3 regions of the Oscillatoria sp. FACHB-1406 genome follow, and region 2 is predicted to be linked to each of the others. Evidence: riboswitches for the same ligand, from Rfam matches in the RefSeq annotation. Region 2 holds a riboswitch; each other region holds the start of a gene.
The links. A riboswitch is a leader RNA that binds a small molecule or an ion and turns the genes downstream of it on or off. The one in region 2 is predicted to bind cobalamin.

Region 1 (7,204 bases), on a different contig from region 2:
ATGCGAAAAACGCTTGTTTCCGGTGCATCAGAGTTCGTGTTGATTGACTTTGGGGGAGCCAAACAGATAACGGGAACGACGCTAACAAAGCCAGGAACGCAAATCTTTACTCCAGGATACGCTGCAATAGAACACGCAATGGGACAGCCGGTACGAGCGAGCGATATTTATAGTTTGGGGGCAACCTGCGCGCGGTTGCTGACGGGGTGTTTTCCGGAACAGCAACTCGACGGTACGATAAGAGACGACCTTTTCGACGCATCGACGCAGGACTGGCAGTGGCGGGAGCAGTTGCAGAAGCAATCGAGAACGGCGAATGAGCGTTTTGGGGAAGTCTTAGATACGATGCTACAACCCTTTGCACGCGATCGCTATCAATCGGCAAAAGAAGCCTTACAAGCTTTGGAAGGAATAGCCGTTGTACTGACAACTCCAGCGAGTCCTTCAAAAAGGATTGTTACGTCGCCACCCAACCTACGAAGTTTCAGCTTTGAAGTGATAAGCGTCGATAATCGGGGTAATGTTGAAAACCGCAGTTCCAGTCAAGCCAATTATTTTACTGAAGAAATCGCTGGGGGAGTTGGGTTAGAAATGGTGGCGATTCCGGGCGGGAGTTTTATAATGGGGACGGATGATAGGGAAATCGAGAGATTATCTAAAATATACAAACACACCTTATTGAAGAGTGAAAGTCCGCAACATCAAGTCACAATCCAACCCTTCTATCTGGGCAAATATGCCATTACCCAAGCGCAATGGAAAGCCGTCGCCGCCCTCCCCAAAATCCTCCACGACCTCAACCCCGACCCATCCAATTTTAAAGGAGCAAATCATCCGGTAGAGCGAGTAACTTGGTGGGAAGCCGAAGAATTTTGTAAAAGACTGTCCAAAAAAACAGGGAAACAGTATTGACTACCGAGTGAAGCCGAATGGGAATACGCCTGTCGCGCTGGAACAACAACGCCGTTTCATTTTGGGGAAACAATAACGTCAGCATTAGTGAACAACTACGGGATATATCCCTACGGATATCGCTTCGGAAACGACCCGAAAGGAGAATACCGAGAAAAAACTGTGGAAGTAGGAACATTACCGCCGAACGGATATGGACTGTATGAAATGCACGGGAACGTATGGGAATGGTGCGCAGACCATTGGCACGAAAATTATCAAGGTGCACCCAACAATGAAACTATATGGCTAACTAGCGATGAAGGGGATACGCGCCTGCTTCGCGGTGGTTCTTGGCTCAACCATTCGGGGCTCTGCCGTTCTGCGAATCGCCTCAGGGGCCATCCCGATGATTCTAACGACCTTATCGGGTTCCGCGCTGCTCTCTCCCCCAGGATTCCCTAGCCCTCTCCCCTTTTCCCCTCTTGCCCTTTTCAATCGCGCGAAGCGCGAAATTTTTTTGAGCAGCCTGTAATATCTTGTATTACACAAAAGAGCAGAGGCGAGAACAACCAATTTTTCCAGGAACCCAGTTCTTAAGTTAAACGGTACGTTCTAATTATCAATATACGACACCGCGACGCTAATTGCAACTCAATTTATCGAAGGATATCTACTACTACCCACTCGAATTATCTAACCCGATTTCAGCGCATTATTCTCTCACGCGCGGGTCGAGAATCCCATAAGTCAAATCCGCAACTAAATTAAAAATGACGATTAAAATTGCGTAAATAAAGGTAATTGCCATCACCACCGGCGTATCGCTGCGGTAAATCGATTCAATTAATAACGCACCAATTCCGGGAACGCGAAAGACTTGTTCGGTGACAAGCGCGCCGGTGAAAATATTAGGAATTTCCAGCGCAACGAGAGTAACGACGGGAATCAGAGCGTTACGAAGAATGTGGCGATTGACAACAATCCATTCTACCAACCCTTTAGCGCGCGCAGTACGAACGTAATCGCGATCCAATTCTTCGAGGATGGAAGAACGCACGTAGCGCATTAAAACGGCAGCTTGGTATAAGGCTAACACCGCGATCGGCATGACAGATTGTTGGATTTGGGCGAGCAAACTTTTAAGATCGGTAACTTGGAGCGTGCTGTTATAAATGAAGGGAAACCATTTCAGTTGCACGCTAAAGATAACGATAAACAGTAGCCCGGTGAAAAAGGTGGGCAGGGAAAAGCCGAGAAAGGCAAAGGTAGTGGCGACGCGATCTAAAATGGAATGGCGTTTTAGGGCGGATAAAATGCCTAAAGGAAGGGCAATAATGAGGCTAAAAAAATAGGCAGTCCCAGCGACCCATAAGGTAGCGGGCAAGCGCTGTAAAATAAGTTGGATAACGGGAGAACGACTGGTGAAGGAGTAGCCTAAGTCGCCGCGCAAGAACGACCCCGCCCATTTAAAATAACGAATATAAATCGGCTGGTCTAAACCGAGCGATCGCCGAATATTTTCTCGGACTTCGGCGGTAATTGAAGGGTTGGAAGCAAACTCTCCCATCGGATCGCCGGGAGCGAGGGCAAGGATTAAAAAGATAACGATGCTAATCGCGATTAAGGTGGGAATTGAGATGAGGAGGCGATCGATAAGATAACGCTTCATTGGAGAAACAAAATTTTAAATTTGTGTTCCAGCTTTTTGGGTGAAAATTGTAGTTGCGATCGCTCGCTAAATTTGAATTTTTTAAAGTATCGAGCAAAATATAGCGCTACGGGTCGAAGAATGAGCATTCCTCAAAGCTGGAAGCCTTGGCTGGTGGGCAATGCCCACCCTACTAAATTGGGAATTTTTTAAAGTAATCGAGCAAAATAAGACTCATCACTTAAAAAGTAGGGTGCGTTAGCGAAGCGTAACGCACCATTATTTTAACCGAAATAAGAAGTCTAGTCAGTGCAACGTCAATTTAAATCGAAATTAGCCGATCGCTAAAAAAGTTGCCCCGATCGCGCAGAAAATCAAACCTACAAAACGCAGCGAACTGGCAGTTAAGCTACCTTTCGTTTGCAAAGCGCGCCACCCCCAACAAACACCCGACGCGATCGCGAGTTGAATCGCTGCAAACCCCATTAAATACGCGATTAATGGCGTTGGTTCCGCCCCAACAATCGATTCGCCGTAAGCATAACCGTGGAAAATTCCTGCTAGCGCGGAAAACGCGATCGCACCGGCAAGCGCTGGGGTGCAATTGGCAGCAAACAGTAACCCTACTGAAATAATTGAAGCGGCTACAAAGGCTTCTGAAAAAGGAATATTCAACTTCAAAAGATGCAGCCCCGTACCGCCTAATGTGGCAATCACAAAAGCAACCGGAATCCACCAACCTTTTTGGGGTTTAAGCGCGGCGAATAAGCCAACTGCGATGATAAAAGCAAAATGATCGAAACCGATAATGGGATGCGCTAAACCTGTGATAAACCCTTCAAAAAAGTTAGCGGGCATTCTTCCGCCCATTGCATGGTGGGCAAAAGCGGGTTGAGTCGCGATCGCTAAACTGAAGATCCCAATACTTAAACCTAGCGCAATGGCGCGCCCCGAAACACTTTTCATTTTTAAAATCATCCGTACCTCGCAGATGTTTGATAAATTAAGCCAAATTGAATCGTTTCGGCGGGCTTCCTGACTTAGCATTTTGAAAAATGCCTCACAGTTGCGGGACAGCGCCGGATTTGCACCGAACTTTCCCCTTTAATATCGAATGGCTGCTCCCCATCCGAACCGAACGAGATCCGTTCAATTTAGCACGATTGGGTCGCGTTCTCCTGCGGCGCGCAAATCCATCTTGTGGCAAAGCGCAAAAGATTGACATTACATTACAATGGCGATCGACACTACACCGGCAGAAGTCCCAGTTGTGAATATTCTTAATAATCTCCTGTCCAACATACATAGAAAGAAAGAAAAGTCAAGCTCTACGAATGGATTGCCCCCCATGAAGCGATCGCGTCGCGGGATAGAATTAAAGTCCGAACTCGAAATCGAACTGATGCGCGAATCGTCGCGGATTGTTGCCACCGTTCTTAAGGAGATTGCACAACGAGTCGAACCGGGGATGACGACTGCGGACTTAGACACTTACGCCGAACAGCGAATTCGGGAAATGGGCGCAACGCCGAGTTTTAAGGGCTATCACGGCTTTCCCGCTTCCATTTGCGCCTCTGTGAACAATGAAGTCGTCCACGGGATTCCCAGCCCAAAAAAGGTGATTCGGGCGGGCGACGTTCTTAAAGTCGATACGGGGGCGTATAAGGACGGCTTTCACGGCGATTCCTGCATTACGATTGCGGTGGGCAAAGTGTCTCCGGAGGCAGAACGCTTGATTCGCGCAGCAGAAGCGGCACTGTATGCAGGAATCGAACAGGTACAAGCGGGAAATTGCTTGCTCGATATTGCCGGGGCGATTGAAGATAGCGTTAAAGAACAGGGATTTAGTGTGGTGGAGGATTACACCGGACATGGCGTAGGGCGGAAGCTGCACGAAGAACCGGCGGTGTTTAATACGCGCACGAACGATTTACCTAACGTGCGGCTAAAACCGGGAATGACAATCGCGATTGAACCGATTTTGAATGCGGGGAAACGGTTTACGCGGACGCTGAAGGATCGCTGGACGGTAGTGACGGTGGATAATGCGCTTTCTGCTCAATTCGAGCATACGGTGCTGGTGACGAAGGAAGGCTACGAAATTTTAACCGATCGCGATCGGGTTTGAGGCGGTTAAGGTAGAAGAATTCTCAACGTAGGGACAGGCTTTCGTTTTCGGCGTTAACCCAATTAAAAATAGGAACGAATTGCCATTCGCCCCTAAACTCAGAAATTCTTACTGATGCCATTTTGTCAAGATCGAGGAGTCGATCGATTCTTCTAGCCTCGCAGTATAGTCTTGATATGACTGGCGCGCGCCGCTCGGCGAATTCCTGCGCGATCGCGAAATCAAGTTGCCGGTGCTACCATTCTGCGAATTTCGGAATAAAACGTACTATCGCTAAATCGACCGTTATTTTTCACGAAACTGCTTCGCAAGCGCAAGTTGGGACTGGCAAACCACAGGCGTTCTTCGGCGTGCAAGCTACCGTTTTCTAGCGTCAGGGTTAAGGCTTCATCCTCTCCAATCGCATAATCCCCAGCAAGACTTTGCTCTTTAGGATTGCTGCTGCCCCGCAGAAACTTGCCCGTTTGGGGATTCTCGGAGTCGGGAACTGCAACAAGAATAGCAAACCCTTTTTCCTTCGTCCCTCCCCAATCGACAGAGTTATCCCAACTTATTTTTAAGCCTCCGCAAGCTTGCGCCGAACTAACGTGCTGTTGCTCGCAGAGTTGAACGATTTCAGGCGCGTCAACGGCTAAAAACTCAATCTCAATCTCGGCTTTACTGCTGCCTGCGGCTTGACTAGCGAGGTTGTAATGCGTGCGTTGGGCAAACCATTTTCCCGAACTCTGCTCGAAAAACTCCTTGATATCCATGAATCCGTGACAATTTTTGAATGCGTGGATCTTACACTGTTTCTCGGCGCGAGAAACCGGGTCGGCAATCTATGGCAACAGACACATCGATGAGGAAAATCAGAAAGGTCAATCGCCCCTACTCAACAGCAATGCCCACCTATTAAAAAAAGATACTACTGCGCAACAGAAAAATTGTAACCGGCTCGCTGTCCGGCGTATGACGCGGGTTAAAAATGTGAATAATGCCGGGAGTGATGCTGAGATTATCGCTTAGCCGCATTCGATAAAAAGCCTCGAGTTGTAACGTCGTTCCCGGTTGTCCTCCCGATGAATTCGGCTGCCCCAACATAGCGGGTATATTATTTCCCGCAGGCAACGTACTGCTAACAATCTTCGGGGGTTGTCCGATCGAGATGCCGCCTAAATTTCCTTCGCTCAATAGGTCGGGCAAATTGAGATAAACCATATAATTGGTCGTCTGCACGCTTCCCGACTCGCCAGGGATGGAGGAAGTCGTGTAACCGCCCCAAGCCCCCATCGTAACTTGGGGTGAAATTTGCCAATTCAACGTTGCCCCAATAGCGTGAGTTTGCATGGGACGATTTCCAGCGTTCAAACAATCGTCGCCAACTAAAGTAAACAAGCAACCGTCAAACGAATAATTATTGACGTAATATAAGGCAAGATCGAGGGGGTCGGCGGGCGTGAGCAAAAGTTGTACTGCCGCCGTCGTATTCCCATCAAACAATCCTCGCTCGCGCAAACCGTAACGACCTAAATTACTACTCTGGTAGAGCGCTTGCAGGCTAACTTGTTTGGCAATTTGCCAATCCAAGGCTAAACCCTTGCCGAAGTAACCGCCAATATTCAGCACGGGGTTGCGCTGCGCAAAGTAACTCGGATTTCCTGTAGCTGCGCTTGCATATCGGTTTGGTCCCCGGAAGGCATTGATAATATTTACGCCTTCGGTACCGACCATCAGGCCGAGATTGTCGGCAAGCAGCCAGTGAAAATGAAGATCGCTGATTGTTAAATCGCTGTTACTGGGGAGATCGTAGGCTAGATAACCATCGTTTTTAAGGGCGTTAGCGGGATCGAACCGAGTGGTTCCTATTCCAGCGAAAAGCCCGGTAGCCAGATAGCTGCGCGGGGAGAAATTTGTGGTTAAGTAGAGCGAGGCAAAGGAGATGGTATTAATATTGTCAGCGCGATCGGGGGTGTCTTTGATGCCATCGCGGGGATCAATATCGGCGGTGCTGTCGGTGCGTCCTTGTACGCCCATCACAACTAAGCCGCTGAGTTTGGTTGTGGTAGAGAAGGCGTTATCTTCAAGGGCTTGGGTGCGAGTTTCGAGGTTATCCATGCGCCCTTTTAGGGTAGCGAGTTCGGTGGCGAAATCTTGCTGGAGGCGACGCACGGTTTCGAGGTCTTCTTGAGTGGCGAGTTGACCTTTTTGCAGGAATTCCTCGAGTTTGGTAAGGCAGGCGTTGAGTCCGGCGGCAAATTCGTAGCGCGTGAGGGGACGATCGCCGCGATAGGTGCGATCGGGATATCCGGCTAAGCAATCGTAGCGTTGTTGGAGCGACTGCAAGGCTTCAAAGGCCCAATCGGTGGGTTGTACGTCCCGAAATTGGGCAGCGGGAAGCATTTGGACTTGAAGTTCGCTTTCAGGTAAGGGGGCGGAACCGACTTCGGGGAAACTCTGGCTGGGAATTTCGGGCGCGTTTTCTGCTGGCGGAATTGCTCGAACGCGATCGGGAATTGTTACCCAACTGGTTAAAAATAGCATGACGATCGCGG
Region 2 (7,204 bases):
AAAGCGCTGTCGGACTTTAACCTGTCCTTGGATCTCGGTTTCCTGACCAAGAGCCGCAAGTATACTTACTTCAAGCCGAAATTCATCTTCTACGCGACTTACCTCTCCGAAAAAATCGGCTACTGGCGCTACATCACCATTTACCGCCACTTAGAAAAGCATCCCGAAGATCGCCTCTACCCCATCTTCAACTTCTTTGAAAACTGGTGTCAGGATGAAAATCGTCACGGCGATTTCTTCGATGCCGTCATGCGCGCTGCACCGGAAACCTTGAATGATTGGAAGGCGAAGCTGTGGAGTCGTTTCTTCTTACTGTCGGTGTTTGCGACGATGTACCTCAACGACATCCAGCGCAAAGATTTTTATGCTGCGATCGGTTTGGATGCGCGCGAGTACGATAAGTACGTGATTGAGAAGACCAATGACACGGCAGGTCGCGTCTTCCCGGTTATTCTGGATATTAATTCTCCCGAATTCTACGATCGCTTGGAAATTTGCGTGCAGAATAACGAAAAACTGAGCGCGATCGCAACCTCCAACACCCCCAAAGCACTACAACTGTTCCAAAAATTGCCCTACTACATCTCCAATGGCTGGCAATGCTTGAAGTTGTATTTGATGAAACCCATTGATGTGACGGCGCAGCACGGAACCGTTCGTTAAGCCAACAATTTTATGGGGGGTGGGTTATCGATCGCGAATCTAGCGATTTAAACCCGCCCTCTCCTCAAAAAATCAAAGTTTCAACTAGAGTGTGAAGTTGCCCCCATTTCGTCTGCGGATAGAAATGGTTTTTTTTTGAATGGTTTGCTCTTAAATAACTAAATATGCTAGAATAAAAATTAGACGAAATTTTTAACCATACAAAGCAAGCCGAGTGTTTCCTTCCAGAGTTAGATGGCAAAGCGGGAGCGGCGCAAGTACATAATATAGATATAGCAGGGCAGTTTCAGAAGTCCGCATCTTGCATTCGGCTTTGAAATTGGTATTATGGGCAGGAAACAAAGTTCGATTTTATAGCAGTCTATAAAACGGTACGCTTGTTCGATAAACCACTTTTAGACCCTAACCCTTTTATAGGAGATTTCGATAGCCATGACATATCCCGAAAATCGACCCACAAATCCTAACGAGAGCGAAAACTTCGAGGAAACCATCAACGGTAGACCCGCTACAGACTCAGAAGTCGCCTACCGCGATGGCTATGTCAGCGGCACAGCCAACGAAAGAGAGATTCAAAGCGAAAGAGCGCTCGTTAACGAACGCAACCAAGTCGTTCGCGATAACGAAAATGCAGGTCGCGGTTTGCTCCTCGGTCTTCTGCTTGCCGGATTGCTCGGTGCGGGTGCTTTAGCTTACTATCTCGCCAACCGAGAAGAACCCGCTCCCGTCCCCGCAACCAATACCATTGTCGTTCCCGATAAAGAAGCAACTCCCTCTCCTTCTGCTGCCGAACCGAAGAAGGACACCACCGTCATTGAAAGAACCATAGAAAAGACAAACGTGGTTCCCGTACCAACTCAACCCGCGCAACCCCCGAAAGTTGAAGTGAATACACCGCCGCCAGCCCCGGCACCGAAGGTTGATGTGAACGTCTCTCCGGCCGCCCCAGCCCCAGCACCAAAGGTCGATGTAAACGTCTCTCCGGCAGCCCCAGCCCCGTCTGCACCGAGTTCTGCGGCTCCGTCTGCACCGAGTTCTGTGGCTCCGTCTGCGCCGAGTTCTGTGGCTCCGCCCGTACCGGATTCTTCGGCACCGGGTTCTTCCGGCTCGGGTTCTTCCGGCTCGGGTTCTTCGGCACCGGGAACTTCCGGATCGGGTTCTAACTAAAAATTCAGCCGGTATAGTTTAATGCGATCGCGCCCTTTCCGAATGGGGGAAGGGCGTTATACTTTTATCCGAATAGCTGCCGCGATCGCGCCTCTGTTGTATAACTCGTACTGATGAGTACCCCTTCGTCCTTGCCACAGATTGAAGTCCTCGATCGAGAGTTGATGCGTTTGCTGTATCAAGCTCTACTAAACTGAAGCCGTAAATCCGCTATCGTCGTAGATTCACAAGACTTGTGTATCTATATAACATAACCTGAATTTATGCGGATCGAGCAGTTACAGGCGTTCTTGGCCGTGGCGGAAACGGGGAATTTCGGTCAAGCTGCGCGCAAGTGCGGCGTAACGCAATCGACGATCAGCCGACAGATTCAGTCCCTCGAGGCTGACTTGGGCTTGCCTCTATTTCATCGCACGGCACAGACAAAACTTACCTTGGGGGGAGAACATTTCTTTCCCCACGCCCGCAAAATTTGTCAGGAGTGGGAGAATGCCGAACGCGCTTTGTCCGAGTTGCGAGAGGGAAAACAACCGGAACTCTGCGTTGCGGCGATTCATTCTGTTTGCTCTTACTATTTGCCGCCAACGTTACAAACGTTTTGCCGCAATTATCCCGATGTCCAGTTGCGGGTGACGGCATTGGGTAGCGATCGCGCCCTAAAAGTCCTGCGCGACGGTTTGGTCGATGTTGCTGTCGTGATGAACAACCGATTTCTCACCGCTTCCCCGGAAATGGTGGTGCATTTTCTCTATGAGGAACCCGTTGAGGTTCTCATGGCCGCCCATCACCCTCTGGCACAATATCCAAAAGTCCCTTGGCAGGAACTAGCGCGCTACCCTCAAGTTGTCTTTAAGGACGGATACGGAATGCAGCGCCTCGTTCAAGAACGTTTTGCGCTGTTGGGGACAAAATTAAGGGCGGCGATGGAACTCAATACCCTCGATGCGTTTCGCGGGGTTGTGCGCCAGGGAGAATTAATCGCGTTGCTACCCCAATCTGCCCTCATGGAAGCGCGCAAAGATTCAACGCTAGCGGTTCGCGCGATCTCGTCCCTCCCCGAAGCTTTGGTGCGAGAGAAACATTTAACTAACCTTTCCGCTTCAGATTCTGGTTTGACGCGCCAAGTGGTTTTAGTGACAACTCGCGATCGCTTGCAGATTCCCCCCATTGCCCATTTCTGCGAGTTAGTTTGTCAGTCTTTTCAATGCGATCGCCTGTCGATTGTGGGGGGTTGAAAAAACAGTTTTGCTGGGCTGTCCCGAACTTGCTAACCATGCGACAGCCTTTCAATTCTCGGCGATCGCTTGGGGGGTTAAGGGAGGTTTCAAGACGCTCGGAATTTGCGCGATTATGCGATCGCACACTGCTTCGGGCGTTCCCTCCGCCGAGATCTGCAAGTCCGCCTGCCGATAAAGGGATATTCTCGTTGCTAATAGCGATCGCAATTTTTCCGCCCTGTCCCCTTCCTTCAGCAGCGGGCGCGTCGTATCGCTTTCCAACCGCTGCACCAGAACTTCCACCGGCGCATCCAACCAGACGATTAAACCATGACGCAAGTAACTCCAATTCATCGGTTGCGTCACGATACCGCCTCCTGTAGCGATCGCGCATTGCGTGTAAGCCGATAACTCGCTTAACACCTGACTTTCTAAACCCCTAAATCCTGCTTCGCCGCGATCGGCAAAAATTTGCGGAATACTCTGACCTGTCACCCGTTCGATTAGAACATCAGTATCAAAAAAGCGATAGCAGAGGCGCTCGGCTAAAATCCGCCCGACGCTTGTCTTCCCCGTCCCCATCATCCCGATGAGAAAAACACTGAGCTTTTGCAATCCCCTATCGTTCACGGCAACTTTTCTTGAAATTGAGTGAAAGCAATTTAACAAACTCTTGACTAATTCGTAATTCGTAATTCGTAATTCGTAATTTCCAGTTCCCCACTCCCTACTCTCCAATTTTTAGTTTTTAATTCTGATACCCACTCTTCATTCCCCATTAAGGAACCTGCCAAATGCGCTGGTGATAGTCCTCGACTCGAGCGTAGGGATCGACGGGCGTATCGTGGTGATGGTGGTGATGGTCGTGGGAATGGTGGTGATGGTGATGATGGTCGTGGGAATGGTGGGAATTAGCGCTGCCATTACCGTCCAACGCTGCCAAACGGAATTTGCAGAGTTCGCAATTCATCTGCACCTGTCCGAGTTGCGTTTCAATTTCTCGCTGGCGCAATAGCGAAAATAAGATCGGATCGAGACCGATTTCGGGTAGGTTGAGAATTTTAATGTCGGGATAAAGTTCCTGCTGCTGCGCGGAAACATCAAATATTTTTTTAACGAGTGCGCCGGTAAATAAAAAGTGGGGCAGCACGATAATTTGTTTGGGATTGTAGAGGCGCGCGCGGCGGAATCCTTCTTCTAAACGCGGGTGGGTAATCCCGATAAAACAGGTTTCTACCGTGGCATAGTTGCTGCCTTCCCAAAGCAAGCGAGCGAGTTTGTATACGTCGCCGTTAGCATCGGGATCGCTGGAACCGCGCCCGACGACGAGCAAAACGGTTTCGGCGCGCGGAATGCCCGTGGGTGCGTCGAGTTGAGCGAGGCGATCGCGCCAAAATTGGAGCATTTCGGGGTTGATCCCAAAATGACGGCCGTAGTGAAATTTTAGTTCGGGATGGCGCTCGCGGGCGCGATCGAGTTCGTTGGTGACATCGAATTTATTGTGGCGCGCGGCGAAAAGCAAAATCGGCACGGCGGACAAATCGGTGTATCCGCGATCGACACAAAAGTCAACCCCTGTTTGAATATTGGGTTCCGTCAGTTCCAGGAAACAGGGAACGACGGGGCGCGAGGTATCCAATTCTTGGTAAGCGCTGGCAAAGTCGAGAAAAGCTTGTCGTCCGTCTTCATCTCGCGTACCGTGTCCGAGCATTAGCAGGGGACGCTGGATGGGCAATGGAGGCAATTCGATGGAAAATTGGGTTGAATTGAGTTGCAATTTTTCCTTGTTATCCGTACCGCGCGGATAAAGCTAAGTGAGTAAACGAGCGATCGGCGGGCATCCTGGCTGACTAAGCTCGAAATCTTTACTTAAATCGCGATCGAGCATTAGTTCACAGTTGCGGGACAGCGACGGACTTACACCGTACTTTCCCCGTTGCCTCTGGCGGCTGGCTTCCGTCAGAACCGACTGTTGTATTAGTGTACAGCATGGTTGAGTTATGAGTTATGAATTATGAATGGTGAGTTATGAATTATGAGAGACTATTTATAAAGCTAATCTTAAATCCTTGTAGGGTGGGCAAGGGCGGCTCTTTAGCCCCTCAGATTGTCAGAAGAGTGCTTTTGCCGCCCTTGCCCATCACGGGTTTTGCCATTCTAGCGTTCTTAATAAAAAGTTTATAAATAGTCTCTGAATTATGAACCCTGACAGAGGAGTAGAAGTGAGAAATTTTTAAGTTTTAAGTTTTAATTTCTTTAGTTGAACTGGAAATAGTGCATCAATTGAGCAGTAAGGGTGCTACTAAGGTTTAGCCGTCGCTGTAAGTCGGCTAAGTTGCGATATGCGCCGCAGGTGGTGCGATCTAGGATTAAATCGTTAATGGTAACGGCATCGAGGAGGGGAATGCGGGCGAGTTGTTCGGGAGTGGCGGTGTTGGGATTGACGCGCTGCGGGAGAACGAGACTTTCGGGATCGTAGTAGTAAAAGGAGAGGAGGGGTTCGAGAGGTTGGAGTCTCGCGCGCGGGATGCTCGTTGCGGCGGCGATATCTTCGATGGATAGCAATTGTACGCCCATTCCCACCAGTTCGACGAGCGATCGCGCTTGATGGATGGAAATTCCCGGCAAGCGCAGCCAATCGTCAATGCTGGCGCGGTTGACATCGATTTTTAAGCCTAAGCTTGCCGCGATCGCAACTTCCTCGAGGGTTTGCAAGCGCGCGTAGGGATCGCGTAGCAGCCGCGCTCGAATCGCTCTGTGTCTGGGGTTCAAGGCTTGTAACTTCCCTGCCGACGATCGCCAATCTACCATTGTTCGTCCCTACTTTACCCTCGGATACACAAATAATCAAAAAAGTCAAGTGATGCGATCGAGCAATTGGCGGCGTTTCTGCTCGAACTCGTACTCCGACATCAATCCATCTTGCCGCAAGCGATCGAGTTCTCGCAAGGCGGTTGCAATGTCGCCGACTTGTTCGGGGGGCAATCCTGACTTCACTGCGGCGCTTGCCATCGCGCCCATCTCCACGCCTGAATTAAAGCGGCGATCGAAATCCTCGTGGGGTTGCAGGAGATACCAAACCGCCTCAATCGCACTCGCAACGCGAGGAATCGGTGTCGAAAAGAGCGCCAAATACAGCACGCCCCACCCATACTGCCGCAGGTATAACTTATGCAATCCGGCAAGCGGCGTAACCGTTCCCGCCAGCGCTAACAAGACGGCCACTTTTTGATTTTTCGGTTTGCGCAATAAATCTTCTAACACCGCTAAAGCTCGAACTTTGCCTGACTACGCCTACATTTTAGGCGAGTTCGCCCCCGGCGCAACCGATCCGCTCTCTGGGAGGTATCGATACGGTAAACCGAAATTTCTCTGAGGGGAGGACTACTTTACAATAAACATAAGGCCAATCGGCATCTGTTGAGCGCGATCGAGACTTGAAAACTATGGGATTTTTTGATTCAGATATTATCCAGCAAGAAGCCAAGCAATTATTTGAAGACTATCAAGCTCTCATGACGCTGGGGGGCGATTATGGTAAATTCGATCGCGAGGGGAAAAAGCTCTTTATCGAGCGTATGGAAGCCCTAATGGATCGCTACAAAATTTTTATGAAGCGCTTCGAGCTTTCCGAAGACTTCATGGCTCAAATGACCGTCCAACAGCTTAAAACGCAACTCGGACAATTTGGCGTAACCCCCCAACAAATGTTCGACCAAATGCACCTCAGTCTCGAACGCATGAAAGCAGAAGTCGAAAAATAGTTTTGCTCCAACCTAAATCCAGCATTCAACGATTTGAAGGAACGTTTCGAGGGGCGGGCGGGTTAGCGCTGTTTTATCAAACCTGGCATCCGCCGAGACAAGCGCGTGCCATCGCGCTGCTAGTTCATGGGTTAGGAGCGCATAGCGGCGTATTTGACAATCTAGTTTCTCCCCTAGTCGCTCGAGATTTCGCTGTTTATGAATTTGACTTGCGCGGACACGGTAAGTCTGCCGGACAACGAGGTTATATTGAAAATTGGAGCGAGTTTCGCGAAGATCTCGCTATTTTTTCGCGCTTGGCTCGGGACGAACAACCGCACTGTCCGCTTTTTCTTATCGGTCATAGTTTAGGCGGTCTTATCGTTCTGGACTGGGCGTTGCACTTTCCGGCGC
Region 3 (7,204 bases), on a different contig from region 2:
ATCGGCCGGTATTTGCGTGGAGCGCCCTTTTCCTCAGTATCGCTGCTTTCCTCCTCGCCCTCGTTCACCCGATTACCAAACTCAAAAGCGTCTTCGGCAATTGGCTTCAGTCTGATACCAAAGCCTTTCTCTCCGTTATCGTGATCTCCTTTTTGGTGGTCGTGGTCTTAACGCGGAGCGATTTAGTCGCAGAAGGTCTGAGCTTGCTCGCGCCGGGACTGCTCGCGCGCCTAGAATTGCGCTGGGCGGGATACAGCGATTGGCACTCCTTCGGAATGATTATCGTTATCTGCGCGGTTGGGTATGTGGCGGGTTTATCGCTGTATCAACATTACGGAGTTCCTTGAGTGCGAGCGAGTTCTACCAATTCTCCTTGATTTTGCACTTCGCTTCATAACCGTAAGAAGTAGACCAGTCCTTGCCTTCGGCTCAAACAGACCGAGCGAAACCCCAAAATTTTCCCCAGAAGAACTGACCGGCAAAGACCATTAGACTATAGGATCGAATTTAGAGATTCGCGTTTTTGTAATTAAATATCAAACAGATGGTTCCCATTAAATCCTTCTTATCCCGCCTGCTCGCGTTGATGTTAATTGTTGTTGTCGGCCTAGCGGGCTGTGCAAACAATCCTTCCGGGCTAACGGGAAATTATTCTCAGGATACTTTGACCGTGCTGCAAAGTCTCGGTACCGCGATCGACTCGGCCGATAACGCTGAAAACAAAGCCGATATCGTCCGTTTAGCTCGCACCCAGATGAATGACTATGCGGCGCGCTACCGCAGAGATCGTAAAGTTTCAGCGCTGCGCTCGTTTACGACGATGCAAACGGCAGTCAACAGCCTAGCAGGCTTTTATAGCTCCTACGGGACTCGTCCGATTCCCGAGAAGTTGAAAAAGCGTCTCAAGCAAGAGTTCAAGCAGGTTGAGTTCGCTCTCAATCGCGATTCTTAGTTGCACCGCGATCGCGAAAATACGGGGCATTATTCCCTTCTTCCTGGAGTTGGCTCCGATATGCCCCAAAAAAATGCCAAATTAGAGTTGCTAAGTTAAAAAGTTTTTGCTAACATAGCTAAGCCGAGTGCAAAAAAGCACAAAGCGCCGGGATAGCTCAGTTGGTAGAGCAGAGGACTGAAAATCCTCGTGTCGGCGGTTCAAATCCGCCTCCTGGCATTAAAAGCGGCGCTTTGCCGCAGAACGCCAATTTAAGAATAGGTGGTAGGATTAGAAAATTTGGTTTTGGTGGGGAGCCGCCACCAAACGTAAGGGGGAAAGTCCGGTGCAAATCCGGCGCTGTCCCGCAACTGTAAGCCAATTTTGGCGTGCCAGCGATCGTGGAAATTATCCGAACCTTCAGCTGGAGAGCCAAGATTGTGTAAGTCAGAATGCCCGCCGGATTGGAAAAAACTGTTGAATCTATAAGTCTGCGAGGTACAGACAAAGATGAAAAAGCATAAATGGTGGAACCTTGCGCTGATGGCCGGGTTGAGTTGTTATTTAGTTGCTGCATCGCCCGCACCGGCTCATGCAATGCACATCATGGAAGGATTTTTGCCTGTAGGCTGGGCTATTTTTTGGTGGTTAGTCTATCTTCCCTTTCTATTTTGGGGGATGCGATCGCTTTCTAAGCTCGCTCGCCAGCATCCCGAAACCAAACTGCTGCTAGCCCTAGCCGGGGCTTTTGCTTTTGTCCTCTCCGCTCTAAAAATTCCCTCAGTGACGGGCAGTTGCTCTCATCCCACCGGAACAGGCTTAGGAGCGATATTATTTGGGCCGGCTGCGATGTCGGTTTTAGGGGGACTGGTACTGCTGTTCCAAGCGCTCCTCTTAGCGCATGGAGGGCTAACCACATTGGGGGCGAGTGGCTTCGCAATGGCTGTTGTGGGCCCCTTTGTAGCTTACAGCGTCTATCGAGCGATCGCGCGTTTTACCGGAAAACAAACGCTAGCTATCTTCCTAGCTGCCGCCCTTGGCAATTTTCTAGCTTATGTGTCAACTTCCGTGCAATTAGCCCTCGCCTTCCCCGCACCCAATGGCGGTATTTTGGCATCCTTTGTTAAGTTTGCCGGAATTTTTGCCGTAACCCAAATTCCCTTAGCCATTAGCGAAGGATTCTTGACCGTATTGGTGTGGAACTGGCTACAGACTTACAACCGCCAAGAATTAGAGGTTCTAAAATCGATCGCGCAGGAGTCATAAAATTCATGAACCGAGTAAACCGAAGTTGGAATAATTGGCTTTTGGTGTTGGCAGTCGTCGGTTTGGCAATTGCGCCACTCCTACTACTTCGAGATGCAGAGTTTGGCGGGGCGGATGTCGAAGCAACCGCCGCAATTAAAGAAGTCGATCCCAACTATCAGCCTTGGGTAAAACCTGTTTTCACGCCTGCTAGCGGCGAGATAGAATCGCTGCTATTCGCCGTACAAGCTGGACTGGGAGCGGGAGTCATCGGCTATGTGTTGGGGCTATATCGGGGCAGAACAGAGCGCGACAATACCCAACGGCAACCCCAAATAAAACCCCCTCGTGCCGACTCCGGAGATTATTAGTCTAATTTTATGCCCCACGATCTCAATGCCTATGCCTATACGAATCGCCTCAAACAATTACCCCCCCAACAAAAGCTAACTTTTGCTTTAGTTATTCTCTCAATTGCGTTGGTGACGCACCCGATCGCTCAAGGACTTATTTTTGTTTGGTTAAGTGTTTGGATCGTTGGCTACGCTCGCATTCCAGCTAAAATCTACGGGCGGGTTTTGTTCGTAATAATGTTCTTTTTATTCGCGAGTCTTCCCGCTCTTATTATCGAAGGAGTCTCTGCCGCTCAACTCGATCGTATCCAGACGAATTCGTTAGCTGGGGTTGTGTTAGGAGATTGGTATTTTTTTATAAGTCAAACCGGACTGATGCGAGCGGTTGAAGTCTCGATGCGATCGCTAGCCTGCGTTTCTTGCTTGCTGTTTATTCTGTTTACCATTCCGTTTGCAGAATTATTAGCGATTATGCGTCGATGTCGCGTGCCTTCGCTTCTCATCGATCTTTTACTCCTGATGTATCGATTTATATTTTTATTTCTGGAGGTTGCCTTACAACTGGAATTAGCCCAACGATCGCGGGGTGGATATCGGACTCGCCAGCGATGGCTTCACAGTACGGGATTACTAATCGGGCAATTGGTAGTGCGATCGCTGCAACGCTACCAACAATTTTCTCTAGGGTTAGCGGCTCGTGGGTTTAATGGAAATTTCAAAGTTTATACTCATCAGTCCTATCACTATTCTCAACGTTACGCGATCGAATCTTTGGTTGGATGTATCGGCTTAATTCTTTTAGAATCACAGTTCGTAATTCGTAATTCGTAGTTCGTAATTCGTAATTCGTAATTCGTAGTTCGTAGTTCGTAGTTCGTAATTCGTAATTCGTAATTCGTGATTTATCATTTATCGCTCATGATTCATCATTTATCGCTCATGATTCATCATTCACCCCTCATGATTCATCACTCATAACTCACAATCCCCCCATTCATCACTTATAGCGCTACTGAAAACTTAAATGTACGTCTCTAAACGCTGAAAGTCTTTGCTGGTGGGTGCTGCCCACCCTACCCAATGTCTTAAATGTACGTTTCTAAACGCTAAAAATCTTTGCTGGTGGGCGCTGCCCACCCTACCCAATGTCCTAACCGAGTTGCGTAGCGCTATATTACTCATTATCAATTATCCATTATTCATTATCCATTATTAATGCTCCTTCCCCTCCTGGAATTTCGCTCGGTTTGCTACACTTACCCCGGTACAGAATATCCCGCCGTTCGAGATATCAATTTAGCGATCGCGGCAGGACAAAAGACCGTTATTTTAGGTCATAATGGCTGTGGAAAATCAACGCTTTTATTTCTAGCTGATGGTTTATATCGTTGCGACTCCGGAGCAATTTATTGGCAAGGCGAACCGTTAAAGTATCAGGCAAGGATGCTCAATCTTTGGCGGCAACGGATAGGTTTAGCATTTCAAGATCCAGAACAACAATTAGTAGCAGCAACGGTAGCCGAAGATATTTCCTACGGATTGTGCAATTTGCCCTTATCCGAAGCAGAAATTGCTCGACGATTGCATCAAACCTTGCTCGATTTTTCGCTTCAAGAACTTGCCGATCGCCCGCTGCATCACCTCAGTTTGGGACAAAAACGACGAGTAGCCCTAGCTGGGGTAATGGCGTTGCAACCCGAACTGCTATTGCTAGACGAACCGACAGCTTACCTCGATCGCCGACAAACTCGCCATCTATTTGAAGAACTCGATCGCATCCAAGCGAGTGGTACGACGATTGTTATTGCAACTCACGATCTCGATCTCGCCTATGCTTGGGCGGATTGGGCGATCGTGCTGCATGAAGGACGATTGATGCACTCCTCACCTGCACCCGATCTTTTCGGTTGCGCCGATCTCCTGGAGGAACTTCAGTTAGGACTGCCAACCCTCCTAGAATGCTGGTACGCACTCCCTCCAGCATACCGCGATCGCCGCTCTCCCCCCCGAACCCTATCGGAGTTGCGATCGTACTGTTTGTAATTCGTAATTCGTAATTCGTAGTTCGTAATTCGTAATTCGTAATTCGTAGTTCGTAATTCGTAATTCGTAATTCGTAGTTCGTAGTTCGTAGTTCGTAGTTCGTAGTTCACCACTCATAATTCATCATTCATAACTCATAACTCATAATTCACAATGTTTAACTCTTACCAAGATTTTCAGCCCATCGCCGCGATCGCAACAACTCCCGACGCTGCTGTTACGCTTCAACGTTTTTGTCAAGAAAGCGGCGCGAGTTTGTGGCTGCCCGAACGCTTGCAAGGCGATCGCGTCCCGGAAGCGAACTTTTACTCCGGCAGTTTAAAAGACTGCATTGCAACCCTTTGGGGCAACCAGCGCGCTTTAGTATTCGGCATGGCGGCGGGGGCTGTCGTGCGCTTAATTGCGCCGCTACTGCGGGATAAAGCCACCGATCCGGCGGTTGTGGTTCTCGATCCGATGGGGAAGTTCGCTGTGAGTTTGTGCGGCGGGCATCAGGGCGGGGGCGATCGCCTCGCTGAGTTAATCGCGCGGCAGTTGGGCGCAACGACAGTAATAACGGGGGCTGCGGCGAGTTTGGGATTGCCGGGAGTTGATGTTTTGGGCGTTCCTTTCGGTTGGAGGAAGGGCGAGGGCGATTGGACGGCGGTGAGTGCGGCGATCGCGCGGGGCGAACAAGTGACAGTCTTTCAGCAAGCGGGTTCTCGCCTTTGGGAAAGCGCGATCGAGAATTCGCCCTTTACCTCGGAAGCGTTGGGGGGTTGCGAACTGCACATCACGCCGTACAAAGTCATAACGAGTTCGGATAAGGCTGTTTGGCATCCGCGCGTATTGTGGGTGGGGCTGGGGTGCGAACGGGGAACCTCGCGAGAGTTAATGGAGGTGGCGATCGCGCGGGTTTTTGAGGCGCATCAACTCGCAGAAGACGCGATCGCGGGGATTGCAACCCTCGATCTCAAAGCCGACGAAACGGGGCTATTGGAGTTGTGCGATCGCCGCAATTGGGCGCTTAAAACCTTTACTGCCGAAGAGTTGCGCGCCGTGACGACTCCTAACCCTTCCGCGATCGTCGAACGGGAAGTCGGAACCCCCAGCGTTGCGGAAGCGGCGGCGCTCCTCATCAGCCAACAAAACGCGCTTCTTGCCCCAAAACAAGTCTTTTCCGCTAAAAATGAGGTAAATCCCGGAACGGGAGCCGTTACGGTTGCTGTAGCGTTATCAAAACGCGAATATATCGGCAGGACGGGGCAACTTTGGTTAGTGGGAACCGGGCCGGGGGGACTCGAGCAAATGACACCCGCCGCCCAAACCGCGATCGCGTCGTCCGATGCAATTATCGGTTACTCGCTTTACCTCGATCTCATTCAGCCCTTGCACCATCCCGGGCAGATTTTCGAGTCTTTCCCCATCACCCAAGAACGAGAACGGGCGCAACGCGCGATCGAGTTAGCAGAATGGGGGTTATCGGTAGCGGTTGTATCTTCAGGAGACTGCGGAATTTATGGGATGGCGGGATTAGTGTTTGAGGAATTGCAGGCGAGGGGATGGGATGGGAAAACGCCGCAGGTGCAAGTTTTGCCGGGAATTACCGCCCTGCAAGCCGCCGCCTCTCGCGTTGGCGCGCCCTTAATGCACGATTTTTGCGCCATCAGTTTGAGCGATTTATTAACGCCGTGGGACGTTATTGAGAAGCGATTGGAAGCGGCGGCGCGGGCAGATTTTGTCACGGCATTGTATAATCCGCGATCGCAAAAACGCACGCAACAAATTGTTACCGCCCGCGATATTTTCCTGAAATACCGCGATCGAAAAACTCCCGTCGCGATCGTCCGTTCTGCTTATCGTCCCGACGAAGAAATCTTTCAAACAACATTAGCAGAAATGTTGGACGTTCCCATCGATATGCTAACGACAGTTATTATCGGCAATTCGACAACGCGATTTTATAACAACTGGACAATTACACCCAGAGGATATTATAAATAATGATTAATGAATACAGTAGAAAGTAGGGTGCGTTAGCGGAGCGTAACGCACCATTGCTCGATTAATCGAGGTAGGAATATAGATCGCTAAACGTGAATGTATATATTTCTAAACGAACAAAAATCCTGGATGGTGGGCGCTGCCCACCCTACTAATCCTTACCTTAACTTCGTATTTTAGAAAAACTTTCTGTTCGCTACAGGATAACCTACCCAAACCCTTAAATGAAAAAGCTTCTTTTTATTTGCAGTCGAAATCGCTTGCGAAGTCCAACCGCAGAAGCTATCTTTTCTGAGTATGAAGGATTAGAAGTCGATTCGGCAGGATTGGATCGAGATGCAGAAAATATATTAGACAGCGAAGCCGTGCAATGGGCAGATATTATTTTTGTGATGGAAAAGTCTCACCGGAAAAAATTATCTGCAAAGTTTGGGGCATGGCTTAAAAATAAGCGGGTTATTTGCTTAGATATTCCGGATAACTATGAATATATGGATCCTGCCTTAGTCGAGTTGCTTAAAAAGAAAGTGTTACCGATATTAAAGATTGAGACTTAAGGGTAAAATTAAAAATTAGTAGGGTGGGCAGCGCCCACCAACCAAGACTTTGGTATATTTAAAGATGTACATTTGCAAGCAAGCAACGCGAT

Region 1: it holds a riboswitch for cobalamin, as region 2 does, so the genes downstream of both, H6G50_RS00450 (HupE/UreJ family protein) here and H6G50_RS07085 (sirohydrochlorin chelatase) in region 2, are expected to answer to the same signal.
Region 3: it holds a riboswitch for cobalamin, as region 2 does, so the genes downstream of both, H6G50_RS19620 (energy-coupling factor ABC transporter permease) here and H6G50_RS07085 (sirohydrochlorin chelatase) in region 2, are expected to answer to the same signal.

What each region holds. Positions count from the first base shown of each region.
Region 1 covers NZ_JACJSM010000001.1:106,350-113,553, reverse strand. The annotation lists partial or broken gene H6G50_RS00460 (bifunctional serine/threonine-protein kinase/formylglycine-generating enzyme family protein) at 1-1,356, shown strand, start outside; gene H6G50_RS00455 (ABC transporter permease) at 1,607-2,563, opposite strand; gene H6G50_RS00450 (HupE/UreJ family protein) at 2,876-3,508, opposite strand; cobalamin riboswitch at 3,550-3,696, opposite strand; gene map (type I methionyl aminopeptidase) at 3,891-4,670, shown strand; gene H6G50_RS00440 (phycobiliprotein lyase) at 4,892-5,422, opposite strand; gene H6G50_RS00435 (iron uptake porin) at 5,565-7,204, opposite strand, start outside.
Region 2 covers NZ_JACJSM010000005.1:28,510-35,713, reverse strand. The annotation lists gene acsF (magnesium-protoporphyrin IX monomethyl ester (oxidative) cyclase) at 1-663, shown strand, start outside; gene H6G50_RS07100 (hypothetical protein) at 1,096-1,830, shown strand; gene H6G50_RS07095 (LysR family transcriptional regulator) at 2,094-3,065, shown strand; gene H6G50_RS07090 (shikimate kinase) at 3,117-3,677, opposite strand; gene H6G50_RS07085 (sirohydrochlorin chelatase) at 3,826-4,824, opposite strand; cobalamin riboswitch at 4,862-5,032, opposite strand; gene H6G50_RS07080 (ComEA family DNA-binding protein) at 5,304-5,858, opposite strand; gene H6G50_RS07075 (SHOCT domain-containing protein) at 5,904-6,311, opposite strand; gene H6G50_RS07070 (DUF1825 family protein) at 6,494-6,811, shown strand; gene H6G50_RS07065 (alpha/beta hydrolase) at 6,814-7,204, shown strand, end outside.
Region 3 covers NZ_JACJSM010000024.1:48,325-55,528, forward strand. The annotation lists gene H6G50_RS19605 (hypothetical protein) at 1-347, shown strand, start outside; gene psb27 (photosystem II protein Psb27) at 554-952, shown strand; tRNA gene H6G50_RS19615 (tRNA-Phe) at 1,099-1,171, shown strand; cobalamin riboswitch at 1,216-1,410, shown strand; gene H6G50_RS19620 (energy-coupling factor ABC transporter permease) at 1,442-2,197, shown strand; gene H6G50_RS19625 (energy-coupling factor ABC transporter substrate-binding protein) at 2,203-2,547, shown strand; gene cbiQ (cobalt ECF transporter T component CbiQ) at 2,557-3,360, shown strand; gene H6G50_RS19635 (ABC transporter ATP-binding protein) at 3,745-4,572, shown strand; gene cobJ (precorrin-3B C(17)-methyltransferase) at 4,726-6,555, shown strand; gene H6G50_RS19645 (low molecular weight protein tyrosine phosphatase family protein) at 6,780-7,112, shown strand.